4 regions of the Ruegeria sp. BHSB058 genome follow, and region 3 is predicted to be linked to each of the others. Evidence: riboswitches for the same ligand, from Rfam matches in the RefSeq annotation. Region 3 holds a riboswitch; each other region holds the start of a gene.

Region 1 (4,208 bases), on a different contig from region 3:
GGCAAAAGCCACAGGTATCGCAAGATACACATCCGGCCAGCGCACCCCGCTCAGGTTGCCCATCAGCCAGAACATGATTCCGCGCGCCTGATCGGCATTGGCGGATTTGGCGATGATGAAGGCCGTCATCGCGTTGAACAGCTGCGATCCCGCAATCCCCGCCAGAACGATCTGCGCCGTTGCCGCCCGTCCGCCACCCGCACCCGCCGCACGGGCCAGGATGGCAACGAACCCAAAAGCCAGCAGCGCACCGTTGAACGCGCCAAAGGACAGGGACAACGCGCCGCCGCCCAATCCGGCGATGGTCACCGCCACCGCCCCGGTCGAGGCCCCGGCAGAGATGCCCAGAATATACGGATCGGCCAGCGCGTTGCGCAGCAGCGCCTGCAGCACCACACCCGCCACGGCCAGTCCCGCGCCGCAGGCCGCGGCGACCAGCGCCCGTGGCAGCCGGTAACTCCACACGATCCCCTGATCGATCGGATCGACGGCCAGACCCGCCCCGGCCAGCTTGTTGGCCAGCACTGAAAACACAAGCTCGGGCGCAAGCGCGGTTTCCCCGATCATCGCGCCCGCCAGAACCGCCGCAACCAGCACCGGCACGGCAAGGCACACGGCCCCCAGTACGTGCCGGGCGATTGCGGCGATCTCGCTCACTGGCTGTTACCGCCGCTGCTCAACTCCTCGGCCAGATCCTCCAGCGCCGGAATTGCGCGTATGGTGGCGTCCATGGCCTGTGCGTCCATGATGACGATGCGGTCGTTCCTGACCGCATCCATCCGGCTGGCCACCGGGTCGTTGCGCAGAAACTCCAGCTTTTTCTCATAGTCATCGGCGGCAAAGCGGCGACGGTCCATCTTGGCGATCACGATGACGGTCGGATTGGCCTTGGCAATGGTTTCCCAGCCCACCGTCGGCCATTCCTCATCCGTTTCGATGACGTTGCGGATGCCCAGCGCGTTCATCATATATCCCGGCGCGCCTTTCTGCCCGGCCACGAACGGATCGCTTTCCATCTCCGGGGACGAGAACCAGAACACGGCGGACACGTCGTCAAGTTCCACCGCCTTCGCCCTGGCAATGGCTGCGGCCTCGCGCGCCCTGTAGTCCGCCACCAGTTCCGCACCCTTCTCGGACGCCCCAAAGACAGCGGCCAGTTCCTCGATCCCCTGATACAGCGTATCGGTCGAGAACATCTCGATCCGCGTCCCGTCACTGCCGACCGAGTTGTCCTTGCCGACGCAATCGGCGGGCATCACATAGGTCGGAATGCCCAGTTCGTGAAACTGTTCGCGCGTGGCAACGATGCCTTCGGGGCCGACATGCCATTCATATTGCGCCGCCACCAGACCGGGCCGCCTGGCAACCACGCTTTCAAAGCTGGGGTCGTTGTCGGCCAGACGCTCCACCTTGGCGTTCACCTCGGCAAATTCAGGCAGAACCTCGTTGAACCAGACCGAGGTTCCCAGAACCTGCTCGCCCAGCCCCAGCGCATAAAGCACCTCGGTCGCGGCCTGACCGACCGTGACCGCCGACGCCACTGGCGCCTCGAACGTCACCGAATGGCCGCAGTTTTCGATGGTCAGCGGAAAACTTTCGCTGGCGGCCACACTTGCCGCCGACAGAGACAGGGAAAGGCCCACAAGGCCGGTACGCAAAACCATGATGATCGATCTCCATATGTCAATGACCGGAGAACGGGTGAAAGGGCATTGACCAAAGCGACAGTCGCATTTCGTCTTCTGTCGGTGCAGGGCGGCGCACGGCCCCCCGGCAGGATCCTTTGGCAACCTCCCCGGACAACCCCGTCCGGTGTGTTTCGGTTTTTACCGGCAGGTCTCCTGACTGACGGGTCGTCGCCTGTCCTGTCTTCCCAGACCTGAAAGGCCCAGTGACACGAACGGACAGCGCTCGCCGCCTACAGTTGCGGGGGCAGTTCCGGTTGATGCCGCGCGGCACCTCGGATTCCCTCTTAGCCCTTTCGGGACCGGTACCGCGCGCTTAGTGCAATCCTTACGGTGCGGCAAGAAAATTCTGCGCGCGCCCGGGCTAGCTCTGCAAAAGGTTCAGCACCGCATCGCGCTCTGACAGAACCAGCAACAGCGCCAGATCACCGGGCTCGACCCGATCCAGGATCATCCTGCTGGCCTCGACCGGCGAGGCCGCGCGCAGAACCTGATCCTCCCGCAGCCCGCATTCCGTGGCGGTCTGCCGGATCAGCGCCGGAATCTCGCCCAGCTCACGCCCCCGCAGATACCCTTCCAACTCGGCGGCGACCACCACATCCGGTTGAAACCCCAGCGCCGTTCTGGTGACCTCCCGGATATCCTGGTCCGACCGATCGCCCGCATGGCTCAGCACGATGAAGCGCCGCTTTGCCGACAGCCCGCCCAGCGCCTCGCACACGGCCGCAATCGAATGTGGATTGTGGGCAAAATCGACAAACACCCGCGCGCCGTTAAAGGCGAACTCGTTGCACCGGCCCGGATTGTCACGGGCATCGGGCCTGAACCCGGCCAGCCCGGCGCGAATGGCCTCAACCGGGATCTCCATCGCACGCGCAAGGCACAGCGCCGCCATCGCGTTCAGGATGTTATAGCGCGCCGCACCCCCCATGGTCAGCGGCACATCGCGAACCGATTGAATGACCTGCTCGGCCTGCCCATCGAAGAACACGATCTCTTCTCCACGCAGGAACGAACAGCACTCTCCCCGCTCGCGGGCGCGGCGGATCAGATCGTTTTCCGGGTCCAGCGAGAACCACCAGATCACACCCGGCGTGGTTTCCGCCTCGTCCCGCACAAAGGGATCATCCGCGTTCAGGACCAGAACACCGCCCTTCTTCAGGGCGCGGCGCACGGCAAACTTCGCCTGCGCCAGTTCCGGCACCGTGTTGACGCCGTACTGGCCCAGATGATCGTTGGCCACATTCGTCACCACCGCGGCCGAGGCCGCGCGGGTCGGCAGCCCCCGGCGCAGGATGCCACCGCGCGCCACCTCAAGACAGGCGATCTCAAGCCGACGGTCCCGCAACAGCATCCGTGCACCGCCCGGCCCGGAATAGTCGCCCCGGTCCAGGATATCGTCCCCCACCCGCACGAACTCGGTCGAGGTCAGCCCCGCCACCCGGCCCGACGCACGGGCAATCGCCTCCAGCAGACGGGTCGTCGTGGTCTTGCCGTTGGTGCCGGTGATGAAAGCGACGGGAATGTTGTGCAACGCGCCCCAATCCACCGCGTCGGGCGAGGGCAACGCATCCCAGGCCCATGTCCGGCTGCCCGCGCCGTGACCCAGCGAGATCTCGTCATCGTCGCACAGGATATCGACGCCGTGCTTCTCCGCCGCCTTGATCAGCGCGATCAGGGCCGGGTTGGCCTCACGCTCCATGACGCCCCTGAGGTCGGCAACCATCGCCTCGAAATTTCCCGAGGCCGCCCCCGTCAACTCCGCCGCACAGAAATGCCAGGCGGTCTGGGCCGCAAATACCGCCGAATACAGCTGATCCATCGGCGCGGAAATCGCCAGGTTCACGCCGCCGGTGAACGCCCGCCACGCCAGCGCCTCATCCTGCCAGCCCAGCGCATCCAGCACGCGGCGCGCATGCACCTGCCACAAGCCGGTGACACGCTGCGCCAGATCACCGTCGAAAAACACATCGACAACCGCCCCCGGACTGTCCCACATCAGGCCCGGCCCGGTCAGCCGGCGCGCGTCGTCCACACGAAACAGATCGCTTTGCGCGCAGGTGATGGTCAGCGCGGTTTCAAGCGCCTCTATCCTGTCCATGTCGCCCCCTCAGTCGGAGTCCTCACCAACATCCCGCGGCAGCCGCACGCCGCGTTCATCCCGGATCAGCGCCTGATCGCTGTCAAACAGCTCCTCGAACGCGCCGGGAACGGGTGCAGGCGCCGCCGCACTCGCCTCGGCAGACTCGGCATCCTCATCCGAATTGAAATAGATGATCTGCTTCCAGCACCGCGCCGTGTCATCACCAAAGATCACCAGCACGTCGCCTGGTGCCGCCATGTCCAGCGCCGCGTTGATCGCCTCGACCTCGTCGGGAATGACGCTGATCGCCTCCTCGGCAACTCCGCCCGACATCAGGCCCGATTTCAGCATCTGCGGGATTTCGTCATGGCCGCGCCCGCGGCGGTTGTCATCGGCCTTGCAGATGAAATGATCGAAATGCCCCGCCAGCGCCTTCGCCG
Region 2 (4,208 bases), on a different contig from region 3:
GGGCGCAACTGGGACTGCCCGACGGGATATTGCTGGGCTGTTATGGCCGCATCCGGCACCAGAAAGGCACGGATGCCTTTGTCGATGCGATGATCGATCTGTGTGGGCGGTTCGACGATGTATCGGGCATTGTCATGGGCCGGGCGACCGAGCAGCACACCGGCTTTCTGAACGATCTGAAACAGAAGGTCGCAGACGCCGGGCTGGCCCACCGCATCCTGTTCAAGCCCGAGGTCACCGTGGACCGGATCGCGGAATGGTATCAGGTGCTGGACCTGTTCATCGCCCCCCAGCGATGGGAAGGGTTCGGCCTGACCCCGCTGGAGGCGATGGCCTGCGGTGTGCCGGTGGTGGCCACCGATGTGGGCGCGTTTTCCGAAATCGTGACCGACCCGTCGCTGGGCCGCGTCGTGGCCCCGAACAACATCCAGGCGCTGGCCGGCGCGGCGGCGGAGATGCTGGCGGACCGCGATTCTCTGGCCCGGTCCGGAGTGACGGCCCGCGCCCATGTAGAGACGCATTTTGATATCGAGGGCGAAGCAAATGCGCTGGTCGAGGTCTATGAGGGCCTTCTGGCCGGGGGCTGAGACACAGCGCCACGCCTCAAATTGACGTCAGGGACGCAAATACGCCGCCTGCCCCCTTTCTTCTGCGACAAAGGGTGCTATGAACGCGCGTCCTTAACTCAGGAGACAAGACATGGGCTATCGCGTCGTCGTCGTCGGCGCCACGGGCAACGTGGGCCGCGAAATGCTGAACATCCTGGCCGAGCGCCAGTTCCCCGTGGACGAAATTGCCGCTTTGGCAAGCCGTCGTTCGCTGGGCACCGAAGTCAGCTTTGGCGACAAGACGATCAAGACCCAGGACTTGGCCACCTTTGACTTTACCGGCTGGGACATGGCGTTGTTTGCCGTGGGTTCGGCCGCGACCAAGGATTACGCGCCCAAGGCGGCAGCGGCGGGCTGTGTCGTGATCGACAACTCGTCGCTCTATCGCTATGACCCGGACATTCCGCTGATCGTGCCGGAAGTGAACCCGCAGGCGATCCACGACTATTCCAAGAAGAATATCATCGCGAACCCCAACTGCTCGACCGCGCAGATGGTGGTTGCGCTGAAACCGCTGCATGACCGTGCCAGGATCAAGCGCGTCGTGGTGTCGACCTATCAGTCGGTGTCGGGAGCGGGCAAGGAAGGCATGGACGAGCTGTGGGATCAGACCAAGGCCGTCTACAACCCGATCAACGAGGTCGAGCCGAAGAAGTTCCAGAAGCAGATCGCCTTCAACGTCATTCCGCATATCGACGTCTTCATGGAGGATGGCTCGACCAAGGAAGAGTGGAAGATGGTCGCCGAAACCAAGAAGATCGTCGACCCCAAGATCAAGGTCACCGCGACCTGCGTCCGCGTTCCGGTCTTTGTCGGCCATTCCGAGGCGGTGAACATCGAGTTCGAGGAGTTCCTGGACGAAGACGAGGCGCGCGACATCCTGCGCGAGGCACCCGGCATCATGGTGATCGACAAGCGCGAGGCCGGTGGCTATGTCACCCCGGTGGAATGCGTCGGCGATTTCGCCACCTTCATCAGCCGCATTCGCCAGGATTCGACCATCGAGAACGGCATCAACCTGTGGTGCGTCAGCGACAACCTGCGCAAGGGCGCGGCGCTGAACGCGGTGCAGATCGCCGAGCTGCTGGGACGGGAAGTTCTGAAGAAGGGGTGAAGCTCCTTCGGATTGGGAATGTCAGGGGCGCGGAAACCGTGCCCCTTTTTCGTTGACCTGCCTGCGTGACCGACTAATGTCCGGCCACCTTTCGGTGCCCGCCCGTGCGGGAGAATCGGGAACGCGGTGCAAACCCGCGACGTGCCCAACGCTGTAAGGGGGACTGTGCGGACATGAACCACTGGCCTTGGCCGGGAAGGGGTTCGCGCGGGAAGATCCCGAGTCAGAAGACCGGCCGGAAGGGATGGCGCAGCCTGCGTGGACGGCGGGCGGCGCGGGACCATCCAAGGGGACTCCGATGGCCATTACCACCGAACCGGCGCTGATGGCGCCCGACGCCTTTGACAAGGCGAGCCGCGAAGCGGTTTATCGAACCATCCTCAACCGTCGCGACACCCGCGGGGATTTCCTGCCGGACCCGATACCCGAAGACCGGTTGAGCCGTGTCCTTTTGGCGGCGCATCACGCGCCATCGGTGGGATTCATGCAGCCGTGGGATTTCCTGATCCTGCAGGACCGTGATATGCGCCGGCAGGTGCATGAGCTGTTTGCCAAGGCCCATGCTGAGGCCGCGCTGATGTTCCCGGTCGAGCAGCGCGACACTTATCGCAAGCTCAAGCTGGAAGGTATCCTCGAGGCGCCGATCAACATCTGCATCACTTGCGACCGCAGCCGCTCCGGGCCGGTGGTGATCGGTCGCACTCATATACCGGTGATGGACATGTTCTCGTCGGTCTGTGCGGTACAGAATTTCTGGCTGGCGGCACGAGCCGAGGGGCTGGGGGTGGGCTGGGTGTCGATCCTTGACAATGGCGCGCTGAAAGAGGTGCTGAACCTGCCTGCCGAGGTTGTACCCGTCGCATATCTTTGTGTCGGGCTGGTCCGTGGTTTTCACGACAGGCCGGAACTTGAAAAGGCTGGTTGGCTGCCGCGCCGCGCGATCACCGACCACGTGCACTTTGGTCAATGGGGGCAAACCGGCGGTGATGCAGAGCTGACCGGGCGCTTGCGCGCGGACCAGGCATCAATCGCAGACGGAACGTTCCTGTCGCGGCGGCTGGGCTGATTTCCAGAAGCGGTTCGGGCGTCGAAGATCGGCGCCCGGGTCACTCAGACCGGTTCGAACTTTCCTTTCGCAGGATCATAGCTCTGCAATCCGCCTGCGCCGATGTCGGTCCACAGGCCGTGAATGCTGAGGCTTTTGGCCTCGACGGCGGAGGCGACGAACGGGAAGGTCATCAGGTTTTCCAGCGAGGCCACCACGGCCTGTTTCTCGAACTGGCGGGCCTGTTCGATGTTGTCCTTGAGATCGGCAACCAGATCGTATTTCGGTTTCAGGATATCCATCCAGCGCCCGACGAAGCTTTCCTTGGCCTCAAGCTGTGGCGCCTGCCCCTTGCACATGTCGATACAGCCCTGAACGCCACCACATTGCGAATGGCCCAGCACGATCAGATGCGCGACCTTCAGCGCGGTGACCGCATATTCGATGGCCGCGCTGGTGCCGTGGTGATCGCCATCGGGCGCATAGGGCGGTACCAGGTTGGCAATGTTGCGGTGGATGAAGAATTCGCCCTGATCGGCGCCGAAGATAGATGTGACGTGCACCCGGCTGTCGCAGCAGGAGATCACCATGGCGCGCGGATGCTGCCCTTCGTTGGCCAATGTGCGGTACCAGGCCTCGTTCTCGGCATAGGTCGTGGCTTTCCAGCCATGGTAGCGCTTGACCAGATAATTCGGCAGAGGTTTAGCGAAGTCCATTCCAGTAAATCCCCAAGGTTTTCTGTGCTGCAGCGTGATCTAATCCGAATTGAAACAAAATTCGAGACATTATCCACTTTTGCCGAAACCTTTTGCCAACCACTGTGGCGCGAGGATGCGACCGTGCCGTGGGGGTGCGACTTTATTGGGGTGAACGTGGTGGAGAAAGTGATCACACTCGTTCAGAGGGAAACCGTGCGACTGGATCCGGACCCTCTGGGAAATCTTTACGATCAGCTGGGCGATTCGGGCGCCGAGGATGTGGTATGCCGCGCCATCGAAGAGCTGGCCCTGCGGCTGTCGCGATGCGAACTCATGTGGCGACAGCGGGATTGGCTGGGTCTGCGCAAGGCCGCACGCTCGCTGGTGGCGATTGCCGAACAGGTCGGCATGACGGCGCTGACCCGCGTGGCGGGAGATGTGTCAGAAGCCGTGGATGCCGGAGACCACGTCGCCGCCAGCGCCACGCTGTTCCGCCTGATCCGGGTCGGCGAGCAGTCGTTGGTTGCGGTTTGGGACCAACGGCATCTTTCGATCTGAAATGGCTTGCAGGTGCCCCGGCGCAAGGTAGTCTGGCCGCACCTCAACCAAGCGAGCCGTTCATGCCCCTGTCTTTTGCCCCTCCCTCCGACCACGCCCTGCACCTGCATGTAATCGAACAGGCCGCGCTTGATGCCTGGCTGGATGCGCAGGACAGCGAGGTTCGGGGTTGGGTAGCGTCCAAC
Region 3 (4,208 bases):
GGTCCGGCATACAATCCCGTCGCCAGCGCCATCTGTGCCAGCGCGGCCTGGGCCGCCACCTCGCCGCCGGTATCGCACAGATGCGCAAGGCGGCGCAGGGTCGAGACCGGCAGGGTGGAATAGTCGTCCAGCCGGGTATCCTCACGCCCGTCCGCTGGCAGAACAGCCAGCGCCAGCCCTTTCGATTGCGCCAGCGCATGAACCTGCTGCAGCCCGTAAGACCAGTACGGCACGCCGCCTATAAGCCGGATCAGGATGCCCTTGGCCCCCTCCAGCGTCTGTTCGACATAGGTATCGACCGACAGCGGATGCTTAAGCGCCGACAGATTTGCCAGCCGCAATGACGGCATCCGCCCCTCGGCTCCGCCGCCGCGATGCCAGCCCGCCGCGAACGCGCCAAGGTCGCTGTCGGAAAAGGACAGCACCACCAGATCGCCCGGGCTCTGGCCCAGATCGGTCGGTGTTTCGGTCTCTTCCAGACCGTGGCTTTCGCGAAAGACGACATGCATTGGCGTCTCGGTCCCTTATTCGGCGGCCTCGGCCACACCTTCGAGAATACCGCGAATTGCGGCTTCGTTGATGTCGTCATGCTCGGCAATCACTACCAGGCGCGAGCGGCGCTCTTCGCCCGGTTTCCAAGCCCGGTCGTATTGGTGGCGAACACGCGCGCCCACAGCCTGCACCAGCAGACGCATCGGTTTGTCGGATACGGCGGCGTACCCTTTGACGCGCAGGATGTTCAATTCGTTTGCCAGACGTTCGATCCGGGCCATCAGGTCGGCGGGATCGGATTGCTCGGGCAACTCGATCACGACGCTTTCGAAATCATCGTGTTCATGATCGTCCGCCCCGTCGTGGTGCGATGGGCGGGCATCCATGTCATCCTCGGCAGCGGCCTCCAGCCCCAGGATAACGCGCACGTCCACGGCCCCTTCGGCGACCTCGACCACCGGCAGCGGGCGCGGGGCCTCGGCAGCGATGATTTCCCTGGCCTTCGCAACGCCGTCGGGTCCGGCCAGGTCGGGCTTGGTCAGCAGGATGATATCGGCGCAGGAAATCTGGTCTTCGAACACCTCTGACAGCGGCGTTTCGTGGTCGATGGACTCGTCCGCCATGCGCTGGGCGTCCACCGCTTCGACGTTCGGCGCGAAGCGACCAGCGGCCACCGCCTCGGCATCGGCCAGCGCAATCACACCGTCCACGGTGATCTTCGACCGGATGTCGGGCCAGTCGAACGCCTTGAGCAACGGTTTCGGCAGCGCCAGACCCGAGGTTTCGATCAGGATGTGATCGGGGCGCGGCTCCAGCGCCATCAGCGCCTCGATGGTGGGGATGAAATCGTCGGCCACGGTGCAGCAGATACAGCCATTGGCAAGCTCCATGATGTTTTCCGCCGGGCAATCCGGAATGGCGCAACTTTTCAGGATCTCACCATCGACGCCCACATCGCCGAATTCGTTGACCACCACGGCCAACCGCTTGCCCTGTGGGTTCTGCATCAGGTGGCGGATCAGCGTGGTCTTGCCCGAGCCCAGAAAGCCGGTAATCACGGTGACGGGAAGTTTTTCAAGGGTGCTCATGGCTCAGGCTCCAATCGGGGGAATGCGGGCGGCGCAGTTCTTGCGGAAATGTTCGGGGCGGTCGCGCCACTTTACCAGCCCGTCCTCGGTGGCCAGGTATTTGGTCGCGCCTTCGACGATGATCGCGACATCGTCTGTTTCGCTCAGGTTCTCATAGACGAAGGTCCAGCGCGACGGCCCGCCACGCAGCACGATCGAACAGCCCTGATCGCAGTTCGACAGACACTCGACCGGTTTCAGCAGAACGCCATCGGGCAGTTCGACCTCGGTCAGCGCCTTGTGCAACAGCGCGCCCGGGCGCTGGGCGTCATCCTCGATGGGCAGACCCCGGCGGCAGGTGGTGCAGACCAGCAGTTCGACTGGTGCAGGCTCGGTCACGTCTCTCATCCCCCCATTCAGGTTTCGGGGAACGGGGTTTCATGCGGGCCACGGCCCGACACCGGAACACCCCGTCCGGTCTGGTCTTCGGGCGCTGGCAGGTCTCCCGGCTTACGGATGTCAGGGCTTGTCCCTGTCGGGTGTCCCGCCTTCCCGGCCTGTCGGCCAGTGGCATTTGGGCACCCTCTCCGGTCACGGTCGCGGGGGCGGCTGCGTTTGACGGTGAACCGCTGACGCATTCCCTTTTCATCTGCTCGCGCAGACACCAACAGCGCGGACATGCGGCAAGGGCAGGGGACTTGTCAAGCGCGGCGTCAGGCTTGTGAACCGTCAGGGTGAAAAAGCGACCCGCCATCGTTAACCAGCGGCATCGCCAGCCAACCTGTCCCGCAGCCATGCCTCGAAAAGGCGTGCTGAACCGGAAACCGATGTCGCCGCGTCGGATCGGATCAGGTAATGCGACTGCCCAAAGGGAATCGGTGGCCCGGCAATTTGCAGCGGTGCGCCCTGGGATATGGCATTGCGCGCAAAACGGCCGAGGATGGTGGCGTAACCCGCCCCTCCCATCACCAGTTGCAACGCCGCGACCGTGGTATCGACGGCGTGCCGGGTTGCCGATGGGTCGTGGTCAAGCCCGTGCGCCTCAAGGTAGCGCGCCCAGTTGTCCTCGTAGCCGAGAATGTGGATCAACGGCCCGCTGTGCATCTGCCGGATGGTGGGAACGGGGTCACCGGCACGGCAGACCGGAACGATGGTTTCCTCGCTCAACTTCTCGGCCATGACGCCCGGCCAATCGCCATATCCCAACCGGATCTCGATATCGACATCTGCAGGGGCGGCGCTGTCATTCCAGATATGCGACACCAGCCGCACAGGGATTTCCGGATATTGCGCGCTGAAATCAGGCAATTCCGCCGCGATCCAATAGGTGGCGGTCGAAATTGCTGCCCGTATTGTCAGGCTTTGGCGGGTGGCCGGACCAAACAGGCTGTTGGTGCTGAGCGCGATATCCGACAGCGCCCGCCGCACGGTCAGCGCATAGGATTGGCCAAGTTCGGTCAATTCGATCCGACGCGCGGCGCGCAGAAACAGTTTTTCGCCCAAATCCTCTTCCAGCGAGCGGATATGCAGCGACACTGCCGTCTGGGTCAGCCCAAGTTCTTTCGCCGCCGTGGTAAAGTTCAGATGGCGTGCCGCCGCCTCAAACGTTCGCAACCAGGCCGGATTTGGAAGGCGGTCCATTTATCACCAAAATTTTTTGACCATTGCGATCATTATTATTCGTTTCTCTTGCCGATTTCAAAGCTTCATAGTCACCGCATGAATCGTATACGCGGGCATACGCCCGCCGGGGAGGACAAATCCATGAAAGTTGGTTTCATCGGTCTGGGTAATGTGGGCCACAAACTGTCAGGCTCGCTCTTGCGGAACGGAATTGATCTGGCGGTGCATGACCTGAATGAAAATCTGGTCGACATGTTCGTCGAGCGTGGCGCCAAACGCGCGGACGGTCCGGCACAGCTGATGCGCGAATGTGACGCCGTCATCACCTGCCTGCCATCGCCTGCGGCCTCGGACGCGGTGATGCAACAGATGCTGCCCGAAGTGAAGCCGGGCAAGATCTGGATGGAGATGTCGACCACCGACGAGGCCGAGGTCAAAAGGCTCGGCGCCATGGTGATCGAGCGCGGCGGCGCCGCGGTGGACTGCCCGGTTTCGGGCGGCTGCCATCGGGCGGATACCGGCAACATCTCGATTTTCGCGGGCTGCGACCGCGCGACGTTCGAACGTATCCTGCCCTTCCTCACCACGATGGGCCGCCGCATCCTGCACACTGGCGACCTCGGGTCGGCTTCGGTTCTGAAGGTTCTCACCAATTATCTGGCGACAGCAAACCTTGTGACCTGTTGCGAAGCATTGGTTGTTGCCAAGGCTGCGGGCATGGATCTGAACACCGCCTATGAGGCGATGAAAATCTCGTCCGGCACCTCGTTCGTGCATGAAACCGAAAGCCAGGTGATCCTGAACGGTTCGCGCGATATTTCCTTCACAATGGATCTGGTGAAAAAGGACATCGGCCTGTTCCAGGAAGTTGCGGATCGCGCCAACGTGCCGTTGGAGATCAACCCGGTTCTGATCGACATCTTCAACGACGGGATCGCGCGTTTTGGCCCCCGCGAGTTGTCTCCCAACATCATCAAGCGCCTCGAAGAAGCAACGGGCCTCGATATCCGCGCCCCGGGCTTCCCG
Region 4 (4,208 bases), on a different contig from region 3:
GATCGTTGGGCGCTTTGTCGGACGGGGTAAACTCAATACGCCCCGGTTGATAAGCAACAAGGCGAATCCCGTCCTCAACATCGACCAGCAACTTGCCGTCACGATTGGAGCGGATCAGTTCGACCACGTGTTCGAATGTTGGGTATCGCCCCAAAGCGGCTTGCAGGTCCTGCGCGAGGGCTGCAACTGGCGCACCGCTGTTGTGACGCCGAGCGGACTGGTTGCCTGGCGCATAAGATGCTGTTGACTGTGCGGTCGACGTACTCCCGCCTGACAAGGGAACTCCTCCACCCGGGCCGTTCGGTGCCGGTGGCGCAGGCGCATCTTGCAGTCGCTTGATCAGTTCTTCCGGGCTGGGTAGATCGGCGACATGAGTCAGACGAATGATCGCCATCTCGGCGGCCATCATGGAATTAGGCGCACCAGAAACTTCCTCCAGCGCCTTCAGCAGCATCTGCCACATCCGCGTCAAAACGCGCATAGGCAGCGCCTGTGCCATTTGTATCCCTCGCGCGCGTTCGTCGGGCGAAACGGTCGGGTCTTGTGCTGCATCAGGCGTGATTTTGACAACAGAAACCCAATGGGTGATCTCGGCCAGATCTCGCAACACTGCCAATGGATCGGCGCCTTCGGCATATTGCGCACCCAGTTCGGTCAATGCCCCCGCCGCATCGCCCCGCAGGATCATGTCCATCAGGTCCAGAACCCGACCCCGGTCCGCCAGCCCCAACATTGCACGTACCTGATCCGCAGAGGTCTCCCCGGCGCCATGCGAGATCGCCTGATCCAGAAGCGAGGTCGCATCCCGGGCCGAACCTTCAGCTGCGCGGGTGATCAGAGCCAGTGCGTCGCCAGCGATCTGAGCTCCCTCCGATTCGGCGATCATGCGTAGCAGGCCGATCATATCTTCGGGTTCGATCCGACGCAGATCAAAGCGCTGGCAACGAGACAGAACTGTGACCGGAACCTTGCGAATTTCAGTTGTCGCGAAAATGAATTTCACGTGCGCCGGAGGTTCTTCAAGCGTCTTCAGCAGCGCGTTGAACGCGCTGGTCGACAACATGTGAACCTCGTCGATAATGTAAATCTTATACCGCGCGCTGGCAGCGCGGTAGCGAACGCTGTCGATGATCTCGCGAATGTCGCCAACACCGGTCCGGCTTGCTGCATCCATCTCCATCACGTCTACATGACGGCCTTCCATGATCGCAACGCAATGCTCGCACTGACCGCAAGGTTCAGTTGTCGGCTTTCCGTTTCCATCCGGCCCGATGCAGTTCATGCCCTTGGCGATGATCCGTGCGGTGGTGGTTTTACCCGTCCCGCGAATGCCGGTCATGATAAAAGCCTGCGCAATCCGGTCTGCTTCAAAGGCGTTTCTTAGTGTCCGCACCATCGAATCCTGGCCGACCAGATCGGCAAAGGTTTCGGGGCGATATTTTCGGGCAAGAACCTGGTAGGGTGCGGGTGCGGTGTCGGTCATGTCTGCTCTGCCGGATTCGTCTTAAAACCGCAGCGTAGTGTGCCGCGATGCCCGCGTCCACAGCAGCAGGTCCGATTTTGGTTTGGATTGCTTGCAAGCCGGGGTAAAACACTCAGGCATCGATTGGAGAATGCAGATTTCAGCGTGTTGGTTGTGTGGGAGCTAATCGTGTCACAACTGGTGATATTTGGGCTGCAGGTGGGCGGAGGCACATTGGCTATCTGCCAGATGCCGGGCCGGAGCGGAGACTATCCTTCTGACCTCGACACCATTGCCGACTGGAAACCGGGCCTAGTGATTTCGATGACGACAGAGGTCGAAATGATCCAAGACGGCGCGCGCAGTTTCGGCTTGGATATTCAGGCGCGCGCCTGCCGATGGGTCCATTTGCCGATCGAAGATTTTGGTATCCCGCCCAGTCATGTCCAGGCGAAATGGGCCGAGACCAGTGCGTCTGCGCGGCAGGCACTTGCGGGCGGTGGTCGAATTTTGATCCACTGTCGTGGCGGTTGCGGAAGATCGGGAATGGCTGCGCTGAGGTTGATGGTCGAATGTGGTGAACGACCTTCGGATGCGCTGAAACGGCTACGCGCCATTCGCCCCTGCGCCGTCGAAACCGAACCCCAAATGGATTGGGCGCTGAAAGGGCAGATGGTGGCAGATCGGCCCTGAGGCCGGGCTGAGGGCTATTTTTTGCGTTGGCGTTCTTTCAAAGTGGCGCGTGGCAGGCGGTTTCTGCCGCCCGGTTGCCCTGCGGAACTGCTTCGAGGAACGCGCAGGGCATCTGCTTGATCCAACCCGAGGGAAAAACGGTCCGAGAAGAGTTCAATAGAGCGTCTTCAATCTGGTTCAGGCGTTCGCTATCCGCCTCGTCATTCACACCGCAGAATACTCGAATGCGAGAATGATCGGCGCGGAATCTGGCATCGCACCCAGTGGCACAATGTGCAAGTGCGCAACTTCCGTCGATCTCGAAGTCATCTGCAGTCAATGGCTTTGTCGCAGATATCGCCTGTGCCAGTTTTTTACCCATTTGCGCCAATGCCGGGCAGGGTTTACCGGTTTTCTGGCACACTGTTGCTGTGAACAGGTGCTTGTCGGATTTCCAAATCATGTCGCGCCCTCCGCGCTGGTGACGAGGACAACGGACGGGAAGGACAGCAAGCAGCTATCGGACCCTGTCCCGGACACCCCGCCCGAGTTCGAGTTTCAGTTCCGATGGCAGGTCTCCTGACTTGCGGGTCGCTGCTTTGCCGACCTTCCCGGCCCTTGGACCAGTGGCATTTCGGCTTCGCTCGCCGCCTACAGTTGCGGGGGCAGTCGCGGATTTGGTTCTGGAAGAACCGTACCGTGTTCCCTTTTCATTCCGACCGTGAACGCGGCCGGAAACCATCGCCTAATCGCTAGCGGGCGCACAATTTTGGGTCAAGACGAATCCTGCGGCTCAAGCACCTTTGTCGCGCCGGGCGGGTTTACTGAATTTGTTTAGACGTCGACATCTTGCTCAAGCGGCAAGGCACGTTTCTTAGGGTCTCCGAAGATCGCCTTGCCCGGGCCAACTGCCACCCGCCCTGGAGCAGTATGAACACAGTATCTGCCGCGAATTCTGGCTCGGCCACTCCAAGTCGCCTTGCGTGATGTGCGACTTCGGTTATCCAACCCTCGTACAAGTGATAGGCATGGTTGCGGAATATATTGTTGTCCGGCCCTTCGAACAAAGTAGCGGAAATCGGGCAGGTATCCCACTGACCTGATTTGTCGAAAAGTTTCGCTATCTTGTTGCAAAGAGTTGTGGCCCCGGACTGGAAATCTTCCGCAGGCTCAAATGACGCGGCAATAAGACCAAGCATCACATCGGACGCCCAAGTAGCGGCCGCAAGCGCCAGATCGGCCTTTCCATTCGGGAAATGGTGATACAGCGATCCTTTGGGTGCGTCAGCCACGGAAAGAACTTCGTTCAGCCCGACCCCGTGATAGCCCGACCTCTGGAAAAGATCGGCCGCAGCCCGAATCAGGCGCTCTTTTGTTGGCAAAGGACGTTCAGTCATTTGCGTGGATTATTGACAGCACTGGACCAATTGGTCCAGAGATCAGAACTAGACCGACCGGTCTAGGGGCGCGGAGTTAAATATGCAGGACCAGGTGTCAGCTGAAGACCTTCTTATTCACTCGGGCGACTACCAACTGTCTGCCCGCCTCTTTCATGCGAAGGAACAGCCAGAAGTTACGGTCGTGCTCAATGGGGCGACCGGTGTTCCGAGGGACTACTACAGACATTTCGCATCGTGGCTGGCCTTAGAACGCGGAATTGCTTGTCTGACGTACGATTACCGGGATTTCGGCCACTCTTTGACCGGCAACCTAAAGAAATCCAAGTCATCCATGACCGACTGGGCATTGGTCGACATGCCCGCGGCTCGGATGGAAATGCGTCGTCGGTTCCCAAATTCAAAGCTTTGGGTCATCGGGCATTCGATTGGCGGGATGCTCGGTCCTTTGCAGCCTGGCATCGAAGAAATCGACAGAATGATCTGTGTCTGTTCAGGGCTGGTACAACATCGCGATCACCCTTGGCCTTATCAAGCGCTCGCCAGAATGTTTTGGTTCGGGCATGTTCCGCTGCTGGTTAAGAGTTTGGGGTATTTGCCTGGGCGTCTTGTTGGGTTCGGAGCAGATCTACCTGCTCCGGTCTATTGGCAATGGCGAAAATGGTGCATATCCGCAA

What was found. Region 3 has a riboswitch for cobalamin ahead of AC2FNB_RS08475 (DUF1636 family protein). Riboswitches for the same ligand answer to the same signal wherever they lie in the genome.
Region 1: linked by a shared signal. The riboswitch ahead of AC2FNB_RS01610 (ABC transporter substrate-binding protein) and the one ahead of AC2FNB_RS08475 (DUF1636 family protein) in region 3 are both predicted to bind cobalamin.
Region 2: linked by a shared signal. The riboswitch ahead of bluB (5,6-dimethylbenzimidazole synthase) and the one ahead of AC2FNB_RS08475 (DUF1636 family protein) in region 3 are both predicted to bind cobalamin.
Region 4: linked by a shared signal. The riboswitch ahead of AC2FNB_RS11110 (hypothetical protein) and the one ahead of AC2FNB_RS08475 (DUF1636 family protein) in region 3 are both predicted to bind cobalamin.

Annotation. Positions count from the first base shown of each region.
Region 1 covers NZ_JBXWSF010000004.1:12,008-16,215, reverse strand. Annotated here, with positions in the region: gene AC2FNB_RS01615 (FecCD family ABC transporter permease) at 1-657, opposite strand, end outside; gene AC2FNB_RS01610 (ABC transporter substrate-binding protein) at 654-1,664, opposite strand; cobalamin riboswitch at 1,815-2,007, opposite strand; gene AC2FNB_RS01605 (Mur ligase family protein) at 2,050-3,786, opposite strand; gene cphA (cyanophycin synthetase) at 3,796-4,208, opposite strand, start outside.
Region 2 covers NZ_JBXWSF010000006.1:75,474-79,681, reverse strand. Annotated here, with positions in the region: gene AC2FNB_RS02870 (glycosyltransferase family 4 protein) at 1-587, shown strand, start outside; gene AC2FNB_RS02865 (aspartate-semialdehyde dehydrogenase) at 700-1,722, shown strand; cobalamin riboswitch at 1,798-1,976, shown strand; gene bluB (5,6-dimethylbenzimidazole synthase) at 2,021-2,788, shown strand; gene AC2FNB_RS02855 (carbonic anhydrase) at 2,833-3,483, opposite strand; gene AC2FNB_RS02850 (hypothetical protein) at 3,634-4,023, shown strand; gene AC2FNB_RS02845 (leucyl aminopeptidase family protein) at 4,086-4,208, shown strand, end outside.
Region 3 covers NZ_JBXWSF010000024.1:11,127-15,334, reverse strand. Annotated here, with positions in the region: gene cobN (cobaltochelatase subunit CobN) at 1-509, opposite strand, end outside; gene cobW (cobalamin biosynthesis protein CobW) at 525-1,580, opposite strand; gene AC2FNB_RS08475 (DUF1636 family protein) at 1,584-1,967, opposite strand; cobalamin riboswitch at 2,038-2,244, opposite strand; gene AC2FNB_RS08470 (LysR family transcriptional regulator) at 2,316-3,200, opposite strand; gene AC2FNB_RS08465 (NAD(P)-dependent oxidoreductase) at 3,279-4,208, shown strand, end outside.
Region 4 covers NZ_JBXWSF010000036.1:13,828-18,035, forward strand. Annotated here, with positions in the region: gene AC2FNB_RS11100 (DNA polymerase III subunit gamma/tau) at 1-1,483, opposite strand, end outside; gene AC2FNB_RS11105 (protein-tyrosine phosphatase family protein) at 1,652-2,155, shown strand; gene AC2FNB_RS11110 (hypothetical protein) at 2,193-2,597, opposite strand; cobalamin riboswitch at 2,687-2,892, opposite strand; gene AC2FNB_RS11115 (TetR/AcrR family transcriptional regulator) at 2,956-3,531, opposite strand; gene AC2FNB_RS11120 (alpha/beta hydrolase family protein) at 3,614-4,208, shown strand, end outside.